4 regions of the Exiguobacterium sp. ERU653 genome follow, and region 1 is predicted to be linked to each of the others. Evidence: riboswitches for the same ligand, from Rfam matches in the RefSeq annotation. Region 1 holds a riboswitch; each other region holds the start of a gene.
The links. Region 1 has a riboswitch for thiamine pyrophosphate ahead of KNO95_RS04235 (Ykof family thiamine-binding protein). Riboswitches for the same ligand answer to the same signal wherever they lie in the genome.
Positions count from the first base shown of each region.

Region 2: another riboswitch for thiamine pyrophosphate. It lies ahead of tenA (thiaminase II); the one in region 1 lies ahead of KNO95_RS04235 (Ykof family thiamine-binding protein).
Region 3: another riboswitch for thiamine pyrophosphate. It lies ahead of thiT (energy-coupled thiamine transporter ThiT); the one in region 1 lies ahead of KNO95_RS04235 (Ykof family thiamine-binding protein).
Region 4: another riboswitch for thiamine pyrophosphate. It lies ahead of thiW (energy coupling factor transporter S component ThiW); the one in region 1 lies ahead of KNO95_RS04235 (Ykof family thiamine-binding protein).

Region 1 is NZ_JACSKV010000001.1:818,957-822,428, forward strand. Features, by position in the region: gene KNO95_RS04225 (ABC transporter ATP-binding protein) at 1-1,250, opposite strand, end outside; gene KNO95_RS04230 (ECF transporter S component) at 1,243-1,818, opposite strand; gene KNO95_RS04235 (Ykof family thiamine-binding protein) at 1,811-2,401, opposite strand; TPP riboswitch at 2,484-2,584, opposite strand; gene KNO95_RS04240 (GTP-binding protein) at 2,644-3,472, opposite strand, start outside.
Region 2 is NZ_JACSKV010000001.1:1,883,385-1,886,856, reverse strand. Features, by position in the region: gene KNO95_RS09570 (pentapeptide repeat-containing protein) at 1-270, shown strand, start outside; gene KNO95_RS09565 (aminoglycoside 6-adenylyltransferase) at 267-1,094, shown strand; gene KNO95_RS09560 (hypothetical protein) at 1,145-1,297, shown strand; gene KNO95_RS09555 (ion channel) at 1,305-1,700, opposite strand; TPP riboswitch at 1,837-1,941, shown strand; gene tenA (thiaminase II) at 2,029-2,703, shown strand; gene thiM (hydroxyethylthiazole kinase) at 2,700-3,472, shown strand, end outside.
Region 3 is NZ_JACSKV010000001.1:435,760-439,231, reverse strand. Features, by position in the region: gene KNO95_RS02285 (DAK2 domain-containing protein) at 1-7, opposite strand, end outside; gene KNO95_RS02280 (Asp23/Gls24 family envelope stress response protein) at 30-392, opposite strand; gene rpmB (50S ribosomal protein L28) at 645-833, shown strand; gene KNO95_RS02270 (thiamine diphosphokinase) at 890-1,474, opposite strand; gene thiT (energy-coupled thiamine transporter ThiT) at 1,471-2,046, opposite strand; TPP riboswitch at 2,120-2,220, opposite strand; gene rpe (ribulose-phosphate 3-epimerase) at 2,241-2,897, opposite strand; gene rsgA (ribosome small subunit-dependent GTPase A) at 2,901-3,472, opposite strand, start outside.
Region 4 is NZ_JACSKV010000001.1:1,915,117-1,918,588, reverse strand. Features, by position in the region: gene KNO95_RS09795 (VOC family protein) at 1-36, opposite strand, end outside; gene KNO95_RS09790 (GNAT family N-acetyltransferase) at 247-723, shown strand; gene KNO95_RS09785 (hypothetical protein) at 718-981, opposite strand; gene thiW (energy coupling factor transporter S component ThiW) at 1,042-1,527, opposite strand; TPP riboswitch at 1,594-1,693, opposite strand; gene KNO95_RS09775 (hypothetical protein) at 1,739-2,479, opposite strand; gene KNO95_RS09770 (hypothetical protein) at 2,553-3,242, opposite strand; gene KNO95_RS09765 (AAA family ATPase) at 3,337-3,472, shown strand, end outside.

The DNA.
Region 1 (3,472 bases):
GAGAGTACCCCATCCTTCATCAGATAGAACGTATTGGCGATGTTGGCGAACGACAAGTCATGGGTCACGAACAGGATCGTCTGTCCCTTTTTCGCATGTCGCTTCATTAACATCTCGAGTGCATGGAGTGACGGCTCGTCCTGCCCTGCCGTCGGTTCATCAAAGGCAAGCAACTGTTTGTTTGAGAGTAACTGGATCCCGACAGCGAGTCGTCGCTTCTGCCCATGACTGAGCGAAAGTGGATGGAGAGATCGTTTATTCTCGAGTGATAGATCCTCCAACACGATATCAATCGATTCCTCATGGCCAAACTGCAGTTCTTGCTCGACCGAATTCATGAAAAATAAGTGTTCCGGAGATTGAGGGACGAGTCCGACACGGCGATCACATTCCGTCAAACTTCGTAAAAACGTCGACTTTCCGCTCCCATTCGGACCCAAAATGGCGATCACTTCCCCAATGCGAACTTGAAGTGTCACACTTTTTAATTGGAATGTGTCACGCACCACCTCGTCGACCACATAGTGCTCGACTTCTTGTTGTGGTGTTGACGACGGTGTGAATGTAAAATCATCGACCGATCGAAACGGTTCGTTACGTACAATCCGTCCTTCTTCAAGTTCGATCTGCCAATCAAAAAAGTCTCCCCACATATGCGCGCGATGTTCGACAACGATGACGTTCACGTCATCCATTTGATCGAGCCATTCGACGAATCGATACGCGGTCACCGGGTCAAGGTGCGTCAACGGCTCATCGAGAAGCAACCATTCCGGTTGTCCAACCATGGCGCAGGCGACGGCAATCCGCTGTTTCTCCCCGCCTGACAAGGAATCGATGAGTCGATTTCGATAATCGGTCAGTTGGAGTGACTCGAGAATCTCTGTCACGCGCTGATCGATTACCTCGACTTGTGTCTCCAAATTTTCGAGTGTGAAGATGAGTTCCTCTTCCACCCGTTCCATCACGAACTGTGTGTCCGGGTCTTGGAACACGGTCCCGACCCGCTGATTGATCTCGCCCGGTGCATAGTCGTCGTGTGAACGTCCGAACAGTTCGAGTCTGCCTTCAAGGATCCCATCACAATTCTCTGGATAGAGACGGTTGAATAGCGCAAGAAGCGTCGATTTCCCACTTCCGCTCGCTCCGCTCAATACGGTACGTCCAGGTCGTATGGAAAGTGTCACCTCTTTTAAAATGGTGTCCTGACTTTCTGGAAACCGGAATGAAAGCGATTCTGTCTCAACCATGGACGTTCCCACTCCGAGCGATTGCATAGCCGCGAAGTGACCCTGTCTTGAGCAACAGGTCACTGAGCAACTTCCCACCGATTCCTGCGATGACCATGCCACTAACCGCACGGAGCCCGAACATCGTCGCTACATATCCCGGTTCAAGCATCGCAAATCCGCTCATGAAGTAGGTGTACACGAAACTCGTGACGGCCGAGCCAAATCCAGCAAGCATGAGAACCCATAGCTCATATCGACGATAACCCGTCATTGCAAAGACGGCTTCAGCACCAAGACCTTGAACGATGCCGACCAGGATGATGCGCGGTCCGATCGCATTCCCAATCAACATTTCAATCGTCGCAGCCATCACTTCCGAAATGAAGGCAGCACCCGGTTTTCGAATGATATACGCCGAGATGATTGACACGATGAACCAGATACCGAAGATCCACTCATAGGCGATTGGTCCAATCAACCCTGCCCATAAATTCCCGATATGGACGAACAATAAATAGACAACGGCAAAAACGACAGACAATACGGAGACGAGAACGACCTCTTTCAATTTCCACGACTTAAGCATGTTGACCTCCATGTGACGGACTGTTCACACTGAACGTCACCGTCATGACGACGTGTCGATTCTTCTCGCGCGTCCGGTTGAACGCCGCCTCGTAATACGAGAACACATCATCCAAATTCCCATGAATTCCTGACGCGTAGTGCATTGAGTCATTATACACACCAGCCTGTTTCGCTTGTTCGATTTCATCATAGATGAGATCCATATAGTTACCTGCACCCATCGGATAAAGCGCGAACTGTGAAGAGACATACTGCTCTCTTGACATTCCATTCAATGTTTGTGGTGGTGCATCGAGCGCCTCATCCCCAGCCGAATCTCCCGGACATCCGACGGAGAAGGTTCCGCTCATCGAGACATGGCGTCCTTCTTCCGAAGCCAGACTCAAGACTGTCCGTGCGACGTCGAACACGTGCTCGACGCGCCCTCGGATCACGGTCGATACGTCATCCGTATGTCGCCACACACCTGTCATATTTGTTCCTTTCAATGCTCCTTTAATCGTCCCGACAAAGTCATCTGTCATCGGGCTAAGCGTGAAGCGAAATCCGACAATCGGACTCGTGCCACATGATTCATTCATCTTGTTTCCCCCTCTATATGTGTTTGCATAGAAAAAGCCGCATTCATGAGAATGCAGCAACAAAATCTATACAAACTTGCATAGAGAAAGTGCCGCACTTCCTCACGCCAGTATTACCTGGATCGAGTTATAAGGGATCGGAGCCATGCTCTCATCTCAGCCGAAGCACCCCTAGTGCAGTCATTGATATGCGGTTACTTATGCAGTCACAGTATAGCGATGTTTCGTCACTTTGTAAACGGTCAATCTGAATAAGTGACGAGTTGGCCATTACCAGGAAGTGGGTCATGGAAGGCATTCCACGGCTCCACCATCTCCTCATCCGTCAACAAGCAAGCATCAAGTGACCGCTCGACCGTCTCCCGGTCCATCCGTTGACCGATGAGGACCAATTCGTTCTGTCGATCTCCGTACGGCTCGATGTAGTCCTCGCGTAGTTCAGGTTCTGAGGCAAACATCGCCTCTCGTTCATTCTCCGGAAGTGTCGCTAGCCAACGGCCCGCGTGTTCGAGCGTCGACGCGTATCCGGCTTGAGAGAAGAGACAGGCAAGGTCGTTCCGTGACGCGATCCATAAGAACCCTTTGGCGCGAACGATTTCTTCTGGATAATGCTCCATCCAATTCATCAAACGCTCAGGATGGAACGGTCGACGACGACGGTAAACGAACGAACTGATCCCATACTCTTCCGTTTCCGGCGTATGTTCTTCTGCCTCGAGCTCTTGAATCCATCCCGCCGCATGCATCGCCTGATCGAAATCGAACAAACGGACGTCTAGTAGATTGTCTAACGCCACGTCCGAGTAGGTCGAAGTCAACAATCGTGCGCTCGGGTTGAGCGTCTTGAGCAGACCCTTCATCTCCTGCAGCTCCGCTTCAGTCACCCGGTCCGCCTTATTCAATACGATGATATCCGCAAATTCGACTTGGTCGACGAGTAGGTCGACGACTTCGCGAACGTCACCTGTGTCGACGGCTTGTTGACGTTCCATGAGCGATTCACCGGAATTGAAATCCTTGAAGAAGCGGTACGCGTCGACGACGGTGACCATCGCATCGATATAGACACGG
Region 2 (3,472 bases), 1.1 Mb from region 1:
AATCTTCGTCACGTGTCGCTCAAAAAGATGGATTGGTCCCATGTACGTTTAATTGAGGCGGACCTGTACGGAACTGACTTGACCGAGACGGTTTGGTATCAGGCGGACTTGTCCCGGGCGACACTTCAACATGCGGTGTGTCGTGGTGCCGACTTCAGAGGAGCACTCGTCGATGGGGTTGATTTTTCGAACGTGACGTTACAGCAAACAAAATTAGACGCGATGCAGGCGATCCAAGTCGCGCGCTCATTGGGGGCGATTGTAGAATGAAGCCGGAACAAATCATTGAACAGCTGGTTGCGTTCGCAACAGAACGTGAATACATCCGAACGGTCGTCTTGAACGGCTCGCTCGTCAATCCGAACATCCGACCAGACCCGTATCAGGATGTCGATCTTGCCTTTTACGTAGAAGATGTAAGAGCGGTTGCGGCCGATCGCTCATGGATCGACATGTTTGGAGAGGTCTTGATTATGCAGACACCTGAGACGTCTGATCCCGAACGACATGTAACGTTTTTAGTGCAATATGTAGACGGACACCGTATTGATTTGACGATTCGGTGTGTTGATCAACTTGAAGCGATGCTCGAAGCCGACTCGCTCAGTCAAATCATCTTTGACCGAGATGATCATCCAGATGTGACGCCGTCAGACACATCGTATCGTGTGAAACATCCGTCTGCTGACGAGTATGCGGCTTGTTGGAATGAGTTTTGGTGGGTGTCGCTCTATGTCGTCAAAGGAATCAAGCGGCATCAAGTGCTATATGCGCTCGACCACCTCGACATCATGCGGAATATGCTCCGTCAGATGATGGAATGGAACATCGGTTATGCGACAGATTTCTCGGTGAATCTTGGGAAGTCAGGGGACGGGATGCGCGACCATTTACCGGAAGAGTTATGGGAGATGCTCGGGGCGACGTATGCCTCGGCTGAACTGAGCGCCATTGAGGACACGCATGACCGATTACAATCACTCTTTTTCTTTTGCGCGCAACGCGTCGCCGAACAAGGCCATTTCGTATTTCAGGAGGAAGAAGCGAGACGCGTCCGTGCTGCATGTGCAACACTTCGACATTCGAACGATTAATGACGGCGAGAGCCGGGAAACGCTCCTTATAGAGAAAGGAGCGTTTTTTCATGAATCCATATACGACATTTATTGCCCTTTTAGTCGGAAGTCTCGTCCTCTTTGTCGGCATTCGTTTAAAGAAATGGCCAATCATTTTGGTTGCGATGCTTCCTCTTGGTCTCGTCGCGTTCAATATGTTTTTGCTCATCACCGGACGCTAGAAAATCTTCACTCGTCTTTCTGATACATCGATTTGATGAAGAAGGCACTCGGTAATAAAATACCGATTGCGCCTTCGATGATAGCGAATAATCGGGTCAATCCGATTGGCAACAAATCACCAAAGCCAATCGATAGTAGGGTGACCCCGCTGAAGTACAGGAGGTTTTCCCAAGTCGGTTCGACAGCATTCATGGATTCGAGGGAGGTCACAAGAATGACTGAATCGCGAGATAGCGCATAATAAATCAACGTGAACCCTAACATGACACCAAATAGGCTGACGAATAACTGAGCGAACAACCTCCCATCAAATCCTGTCTGTTTATACGTTTGACGTTTGAAAAACCAAAACACGTTCAAGCTGATGAAGAGTAATGCAATCGTCAATAAAATCGTATTCATTCTGTCCACATCCTTTTCTTATCAATGTGCTTCCTTACCCATTCCCGAAGCGAAGAATGAAAAACGGGATCGGAAAAGGTTTGCAATTGATGAAAAAATTGATAGAATGTGGTCGAAGACGACTGAATTTCATAATGTTTGCCACTAGGGGAGTCGCGTTACGCGGCTGAGATGGACATGGTCCAGACCCTTTGAACCTGATCTAGTTCACGCTAGCGTAGGGAAGTGGGCGAAACGACTCATATGGCTTCACCTAGATATGACTGTTCGAGACGCCGCTTCCGTTATGGGAGGCGGCGTCTTTTATCTGTTATAAGGGGGAGTTCATATGAAATTTACAGATCACTTACGTCAGGAAGCAGATGGATTGTTTGAAGCAAGCTTTCATCACCCGTTTGTCCGTTCACTCGGAGAAGGAACGCTCGATGAGAAGAAGTTCAGACATTACGTCATGCAAGACTCTTATTATTTGAATCAGTTTTCGAAAGTGCAGGCGAAGGGGGCGACGCTCGCACCGACGATGGAACTATCAAGCCGTTTTTTAACACATGCCTTACACACGATTGAGGCGGAACTCTCACTTCATCGAGAGTTCTTTACGATGCTCGACGTAACGGATGTCGAATTGGCGACATTCGAGCCGGCTCCGACCGCTTATGCGTATGCGCTCCATATGCAACAGGCAGGACCGACACTCGGGGACGTGCTCGCGTCGATCCTTCCGTGCTACTGGGTGTATTACGAGATTGGCGAACGTCTTAAAGACAAGCGTCCTGATCATCCGATTTATTCGGCCTGGATTGCGACGTATGGCTCAGAGTGGTTCCGCGAATTGGTGGAAGAACAAATCGATCGATTAGATGAGCTCGCAGGACAAGCGACAGAAGAAGAGCGTGTGCGTTATACGAAACTGTTCTTGAAGAGTTGCTATTACGAAGTCGCTTTTTGGGAAATGGCTTGGACACTTGAGTCGTGGACATTGTCACAGGAGGTCAACCAATGAGACATGAGATTTGGAGTGAGATTCGGAAGCAGGCACCGCTCGTTCACAACATCACGAACACAGTCGTGGCGAATTTTTCGGCGAATGGACTGCTCGCCATCGGTGCCTCTCCCGTCATGGCGGATGCAATCGAAGAAGTGGCAGAGATGACATTTATAAGTGATGCGCTCGTGTTAAATATCGGGACACTTAGTACGATGACCGAAGCCACGATGATTCGTGCAGGGCAGGCGGCGAACGAGGCAGGATGCCCCATTGTACTCGACCCGGTCGGAGTCGGGGCGACGTCATTCCGACGAGATGTGGTCGAACGTATTTTGCGTCACGTGCGTGTCACGGCCATTCGAGGAAATGCAGGAGAAATCGCGACGTTGATTGGTGTCGATTGGGCAGCTCGTGGTGTCGATGTTGGAGACGGTGCATGCGAACCGCGACAATTGGCGCTTGAAGCAGCGAAACGATACGGATGTGTCGTGGCCGTGACTGGAAAAGAAGATATGGTCAGCGACGGGAACGTCGTCATGGAAATACACGGCGGGACGAAACGCATGACTGAGACGACCGGTACGGGATGTTTACTCAGTGCAGTGGTCGGAGCTTGTCTAGCAGTCGAAAAGAACGCCCTTAAAGCGACGGTGACCGCCATGTCAGGCTATACTTATTCCGGTGAGCTAGCGAGTGAGCGAGCAGAAGGACCGGGAGACTTTCCGATTCACTTTTTAAATGCCCTCCATCAATTGACGCAACATACAATTCCGACGAATCGAAT
Region 3 (3,472 bases), 380 kb from region 1:
AACCCACACCAAATCCTCCTCCGTTTTCGTCAGTCATTCGTCAGACGAACGCCTTGAACGAATATATTTACCGACGAAACGTTTAATCCTAAAGTTTCTCCAAGCGTGTACTTCACTCGGCTTTGCACGTTGTATGCGACTTCAGATACTTTCGTTCCGTAGCTTACAATGATGTGCATGTCGATATGTACATCTTCATCTTCTTGACGTACGACGACACCACGTGCATAATTTTCACGTTTTAACAATTCAGCAATGCCGTCTTTCAATTGTGCTTGTGAAGCCATGCCGACCACACCGAAGCATTCCATCGCTGCACCACCTGCGAGTGTTGCGATGACGTCACTTGTGATGTCAATATTGCCATATGTTGTCTTCATTTCAATTGCCATATGGAGTAGCCTCCTTTATTCGGAATGATTCCTAATGTACATTCTACAATAAGTACCTAGTTATTAAAAGAACCTGCTCCAGAAACTCGGTCAATTAGCGCGATAACCTCATTCATTATTCAAATCCTTGCGAGTAATGTCAAGTTTTTTTCTTGTCATGGTATGATTTTCTAGTTGCATCGGGAAAAAAGCCGTGCTAATATAAACGAGTGTCTATTAGGACGAACCCACATAAAAAAGGAGGGGAAACGCATGGCACGTAAATGCTACGTAACAGGTAAATCACCTAAATCAGGTAACAACCGTTCGCACGCACTCAACAAGACAAAACGTACTTGGGGTGTGAACGTACAAAAAGTTCGTATTCTCGTTGACGGTAAACCGAAACGCGTTTGGGTTTCAGCTCGCGCACTTAAATCTGGTCTCGTTGAACGCGTATAATACTTATACACGAACGAATAAATCCCAACGGCATTCGCCGATGGGATTTTTTTTGCTTATTTTTTGACGACCATGACGAGAACGATCCCCCGATGAACCGTCAATCGGGCAAATGCTTCAGTCCATTCATTGGAAATCGTCAGCGCTTCTTCACTCTTGATGTCATGATGTTCGAGCGGGTACTTGACACCATCAATAGAAATAGTCGCTGTCTTCCAAGGTATGAAAGACAAATAGTAGCCTTCTTTTTTTGAAAAGCTATAATCACCGGCTTTAACGAGATAGACCGTTTGACCATTCCCATGCAAAACCATCTCAGGATACTTCTCGAGCAAACCGACGTTCGCGAACGTCATATCGACTCGTCCACCGAGCGCCCCGTATACGTGCATCCTCGTTGCCCCTCGCTCTCTTGCCAACTGAAGCGCAATCTCAAGGTCCGTCATATCTTTCTCGGACGGATAGCGTAACGCTTCTTTCGGTGGTTTTCCCACAAACGAGTCAAAATCTCCGACCACAACGTCCGGTTCAATCCCTTCATCTAACAGTCTCTGATAACCTCCATCAACACCGATGACATAATCGGCATGACGCGGTAAAGGAATAACTTCCGGACTTGCCGCGACGATCAAGACATTCATTGACGAATGTCCCGTGTAGCTACACGTGTGAAACGTGGAGCTGTTGTAAAGAGTAATACTAATACGATGGCTGAAATAATAAAGGATGGGGCCATGTACGTCGCGTTATAACCGAGTGAATACGCTACGACCGGACCTTCCGCATACTCGGCGAAAAAGACGATACCCGAGATGACATGTGCCGCATAACGCAACACCGACCCGATCAAGGCACCGAGCACCAAATATGTCGCGAGTGTCTTCGTCGCACCTTGACCGGCCGCCTGTTTCACACGACCAGCAAACATACCCGCCATACCGACGAGGCCATAAGCGACCGTATAGTCGAGCAAGAACTGTACAGGTGTGAAGATGTAGGCACCGAACAACAGTTGAAGCGTCCCGACGAGTGCACCTGTCGCAAGTCCCCCTTTCAATCCGTGACGGAATGCCATCACAAAGATTGGGAGCATCGCTAGACTAATCGAACCCCCTTGTGGCAAGCGGTATGGGATGAGTAAATCAAAGATTAGCCCGAGCGCCGCAAACAATGAAATTTCGATGAGCGCTTGTAATTTAAAACGTGATTTCATCTTTCTTCCTCCTTTAACTGTTTAAACGACAAAAAGCAGCATGACGTAAACGCCATGCTGCTTAGATTCGCAACGTGCATTTTCGCCACATCCCTACGTCCGTGTGAACGGAACAGGTTCAAAGGGTTAGCGTATGCCTCTCAGCCACATCATGTGACACCCCTTGCGACAATATCTTGTTGTTCTATCGTTGATTATACACGAGATGCGCCACGAATGCTATCGATGGCTGCTTTATAATCCGGTTGATTGTAGATGGCCGAACCGGCAACTAGTACATCGGCACCCGCATCGATGCAATGTTTCGCCGTCTCTTCGTTGACCCCACCATCGATTTCAATTTCAAAATCAAGTTGGCGATCCTGACGCAGTTGGTTGAGCGCTGAAATTTTCGGTACGACCGATTCAATGAACGCTTGTCCACCAAACCCTGGGTTGACGGTCATGAGCAATACCATATCAACATCTGGGAGCACATGTTCGATCGTCGACAATGGTGTATGCGGATTCAAGACGACTCCACATTTCGCACCAGCCACTTTGATTTGTTGCAAGACACGATGCAAATGGTTCGTTGCTTCCACATGAACGGTCACGATATCCGCGCCTGCCTTCACAAAATCTTCCACGTATCGCTCCGGTTGGTCAATCATCAAGTGCACATCGAGGACCATATCTGATTTTTTACGTAAGCTCGCGAGCACAGGTAGACCAATCGAAATGTTTGGCACGAACTGACCGTCCATCACATCGAAATGGATATAATCTGCTCCCGCTTCTTGAACAGCTTTCACTTCTGCCTCCAAATTGGCAAAATCGGCAGCTAAAATGGATGGTGCAATTTTAATCATCTGTCAATACCTCCGTTTTCGATCATTTAACTCTTCCATAAAGGTAACATAATTATCGTAGCGAGTTGAAGCAATTTTACCATCTTGAACGGCTTGTTTAATGGCGCAGCCTGGTTCGTTGATGTGAACACATCCTCGGAACTTGCAATCGTCGTGTCGTTCGACAAACTCCGGGAAACACCATCTGAGCTCATCAGTCTCGAGTTCCTGTGGAAACTCCAAACTCGAAAATCCCGGTGTATCTGCTACTAATCCGTCCGCCAATTGAATCAACGTCACATGACGCGTCGTATGCTTCCCCCGACCGAGCGACTTGGAGATTTTACCGGTTGCTAACTCGAGTTCTGGTGCGACTGCATTCAGTAGCGAACTTTTTCCGACGCCCGTCTGCCCGGCAAAGACACTCGTCTTCCCTTTAAAGAGTCTCCGTACTTGCTCGACTCCATCCGAAAGCTCCGTTGACGTCTCAATCACATCATATCCGATTGCACGATAGCAATCGGCCGCCTCTTGAATCGGTCCGGTTTCTGTTTCACTCAGCAAGTCCATCTTCGTCAAGACGATGATCGGATGGA
Region 4 (3,472 bases), 1.1 Mb from region 1:
AGGCGTTTGGATACAGATATGATGGATTTGTTTCATTAGGATGATTCCTCTCATTCAATTTTGATGAAGTGTACGATATGGCCTAGTCAAATACTAAGCGGATGAAGCTATGATGTGAAAAAGACGACAACTTCCCATTTATTTTAGTGTACCGAACGCGTGCTTTTGAAGATACGGGGTAAGAAACTTTTTACGGAAGAAATCGTATGGAAGAGAGAAAAGGATAGAAACCAATGAGGTGAAAGCATGAAAGGAAATGAAATCACGATTCAACCGATTGATGCAGTCAATCGAGATGCGGTCATCGCTCTGACAGTGGACGAGAAACAATCCCGATTCATCGAGACAAATGCCGAGTCGCTTCAAGAGATGGCTGAGGATACGAAATATAATTGGCAGAGCTATGCATTTTATGACGGTGAGCGACCGGTTGGCTTCATGATGGTCGGAGCAGAAAACCAGACAGAACGGTATGTGTGGCTCGATCGTTTCATGATGGATCAAAACGAACAGGGGAAAGGTGTTGGAACGAAGTGCCTACGCATGGCGGTGGACTGGATTCAGACAAAATATGATGTCGATGATATCATCCTGAGCCTCCATCAAGAGAATGAAGCTGCGAAACGATTTTATGCGAAGAACGGCTTTGTCGACAGCGGCTTAATTGATGAATGGAATGGTGAAGCGATTTGGGTCTATCATACAAAAAACCGACCGTCATGAGTCGGTCGGATTCTCGGCTGGACTTGTTGTTTTTGTAGCATTCATGCCCATCGAAAAGAGAACGATAGCTGCAAAGAAGAATAGGGTAACGAACCAGTTTTGGAGAAACGGATCGACAAACGTCGGTTTTTCCAACCAACTCCCGGTTGAGATTTCGGCGTACCAACGTATGTAGAGTGCGATGCGTTCGAGTGTGTATAAGAGTCCGGACAAAAACAACAACATACCACCCGCTACAAGTTGATTGAAACGAGACATAAAACCCCTCCTCTATAGATGTTGTCTATAGTTTACCATTTCCATCCAATTGAGGGGCTTTTATTTGAGTATACTCGGTCGCAACTGTTTGACGCGTGACAAGACGAGCCAACCGAGAAGCGCGCCGGTCAAACTAGAGGCCAGGAACGCCGGGACGAAGAAGAAAGCACCGAACGTCGAGCCCATCAACAGTTTCGCGTACGGGACGGCAATCAACGAAGCGATAACCCCAGTCCCGATGATTTCTCCGAGAGCGGCAGCATAGAAGCGGTTCGTGCGAACGAAGAAAATGCCGGCAAGAAACGCGCCAATCATGCCACCGGGGAACGCGAGCAGTGACCCTGTGCCGGTCATGACGCGAATGAGTCCGGTCACGAATGCGACGAGGACGGCTCCGATTGGGCCGATGGTGACTGCGGCAATCACGTTCACCATATGCTGAATCGGATAAGCGCGGGCGACACCTGTGGGAATCGAGATGAACATCGAGCCGACGACGGCGATGGCGACGAGCATCGCCATCCAAGTGAGTTGTTGAATACGCATGAATAGTCTCCTTTCAAAATAAAAACGCCACGTTTCCAGACGGAAAAATGGCGTGGATATACAGAGACGTATCCCAAGCCACTTCCCTACGCTGGTATGAGCCAGATCAGGTTCAAAGGGTCCGGCACAATGCCGTCTCAGCCCGAAGGCTCCCCTAGTGGTCGTTTATTGATTTGAGTATAGCATAGCTAAAATCGGAAAATGGGCGAAATTATCCCTCATTCTTGGCTAACAGGTCCTCATAGTCCTTCTCGTTCCAAAAGAGCGGTGAGATGGATTCGGGACCTTTTAATATTTCTCCATCCTGGTCGTATACGATGGCATATCCGCTCGCGACATCGAATACGAACAAGTCGGCAGTCACTTCGGTCACGCCGTTCCCGGCGATGATCACGTCATCGATTGGGTCCCGGGCCAGTTCGACGCCCGCTTCATCGAGTTCGACGAGGAGGGCTGACGTGTAGGCATGGCGGTCATAGACCGTTTGGAATTCATCCTGCGTGAGGACGACATCGGTAGGTGGAGCACTTGTACCGAATTTCCGATTTTCAATCTCTTCGACGTATTGAAGGAAGGATTCCTCCTGCCAGAATAGCGGAGCGACCGACTCAGATCCATTGATCACCGTTCCGTCCTGATTATCGAAAATGGTAGCATACGTCCCGTCATCGAGCTTGAATGGGTAAATATCCGCATACGTATGCTCGAGGCCGTTTCCGGCGATGATGACGCGTTCGAACGTCTCGCGAAACGGTTTGATGCCTTGTTGCTCGAGCGCAACGAGGAGTGGTTTCGTTTGTTCGTATTGGTCATAGACGTCTTTAAAGTCCTCACGCGTCCATTCGGTGATGGGTTCATCGGGTGATTCGATTGGGGTTGGATTGTCTGCCACCGTATCCGTACAACCCGTGAGTAAAAGTGCACTTAATCCGAACATCGCCCATCGTCTCATGTTTCCATCCCCTTAACTGACATTTTCCACCATTTTATCATTCATGATGAAAAAGCAGAACCTGTGCACATTCTCACTCGGGGTGAGGACGTCCCGCATAATCATCGAGGGTGCTCTTAAAATGCAGCGTATCTTCTTCAGAAATCGTCACACCTGAGGAGGTGCCGTAGCGAACCGCATGATAAACGGACGGGTTCATCGGTAAATCGATGCGTCGGAACCACTCTTGCAATGTTTCATGGGCACGCAATCGCTTGGCTGGTACGAGAGATTGGTTAAATGTGATCAGCGCATCGCGAATCGGAACGTTCGTGAACGCTGTGAGCGTTGAAACAGACGAATCGTTCTGGTTCTGCACGTCTTGTTGGAACAAGTCTGTGCTTGAATCGATGCTTCGTGTACGCGCCAAACGTTGCTTTCGTTTTCGATAGACATAAAAACCGAGCAAACAGAATGCAATCAAAGCGACCAATAAACCGAGATTTCGTCGTGTGGACTCTCCAGAGCCCGTAAATCTCTCAAGAGGTTTTATTTTTCCTTTTCGAGGATCTAATTCATACGGATAATCTGCTTTAGATTCATCTATTAAAAGCTTACTGTCTTCATCTGATTTGAAATCCGTAGGAGGACTATTATTTTCCTCGACCGGTATCGTTTCCGGGTTATAGAGCCATTCGAATATCCCGGTCGCAACCACCATCATTGTAAAGGTGACGAGAAGTGTGGCGGCAATCATGAGAAAAAACTTGTTCGTCCAGCGCAAGAAGTTACCTCCTTTTTGAATGTTCAGACTATTTGTTGTTTATCTTACCATAAAAAGGTAAAGTTTGATTAAGACAAAAAATGGAGGTCGTCATATGGGCATGGAGCAGGTTATCAAACAGTTGAACGAGGTGTATTTAGGAAAAGAGGATGTCGTACGCCTTTGTTGTACCGCGTTACTCGCGGAAGGACATATTTTATTAGAAGATGTACCGGGTACCGGAAAAACGT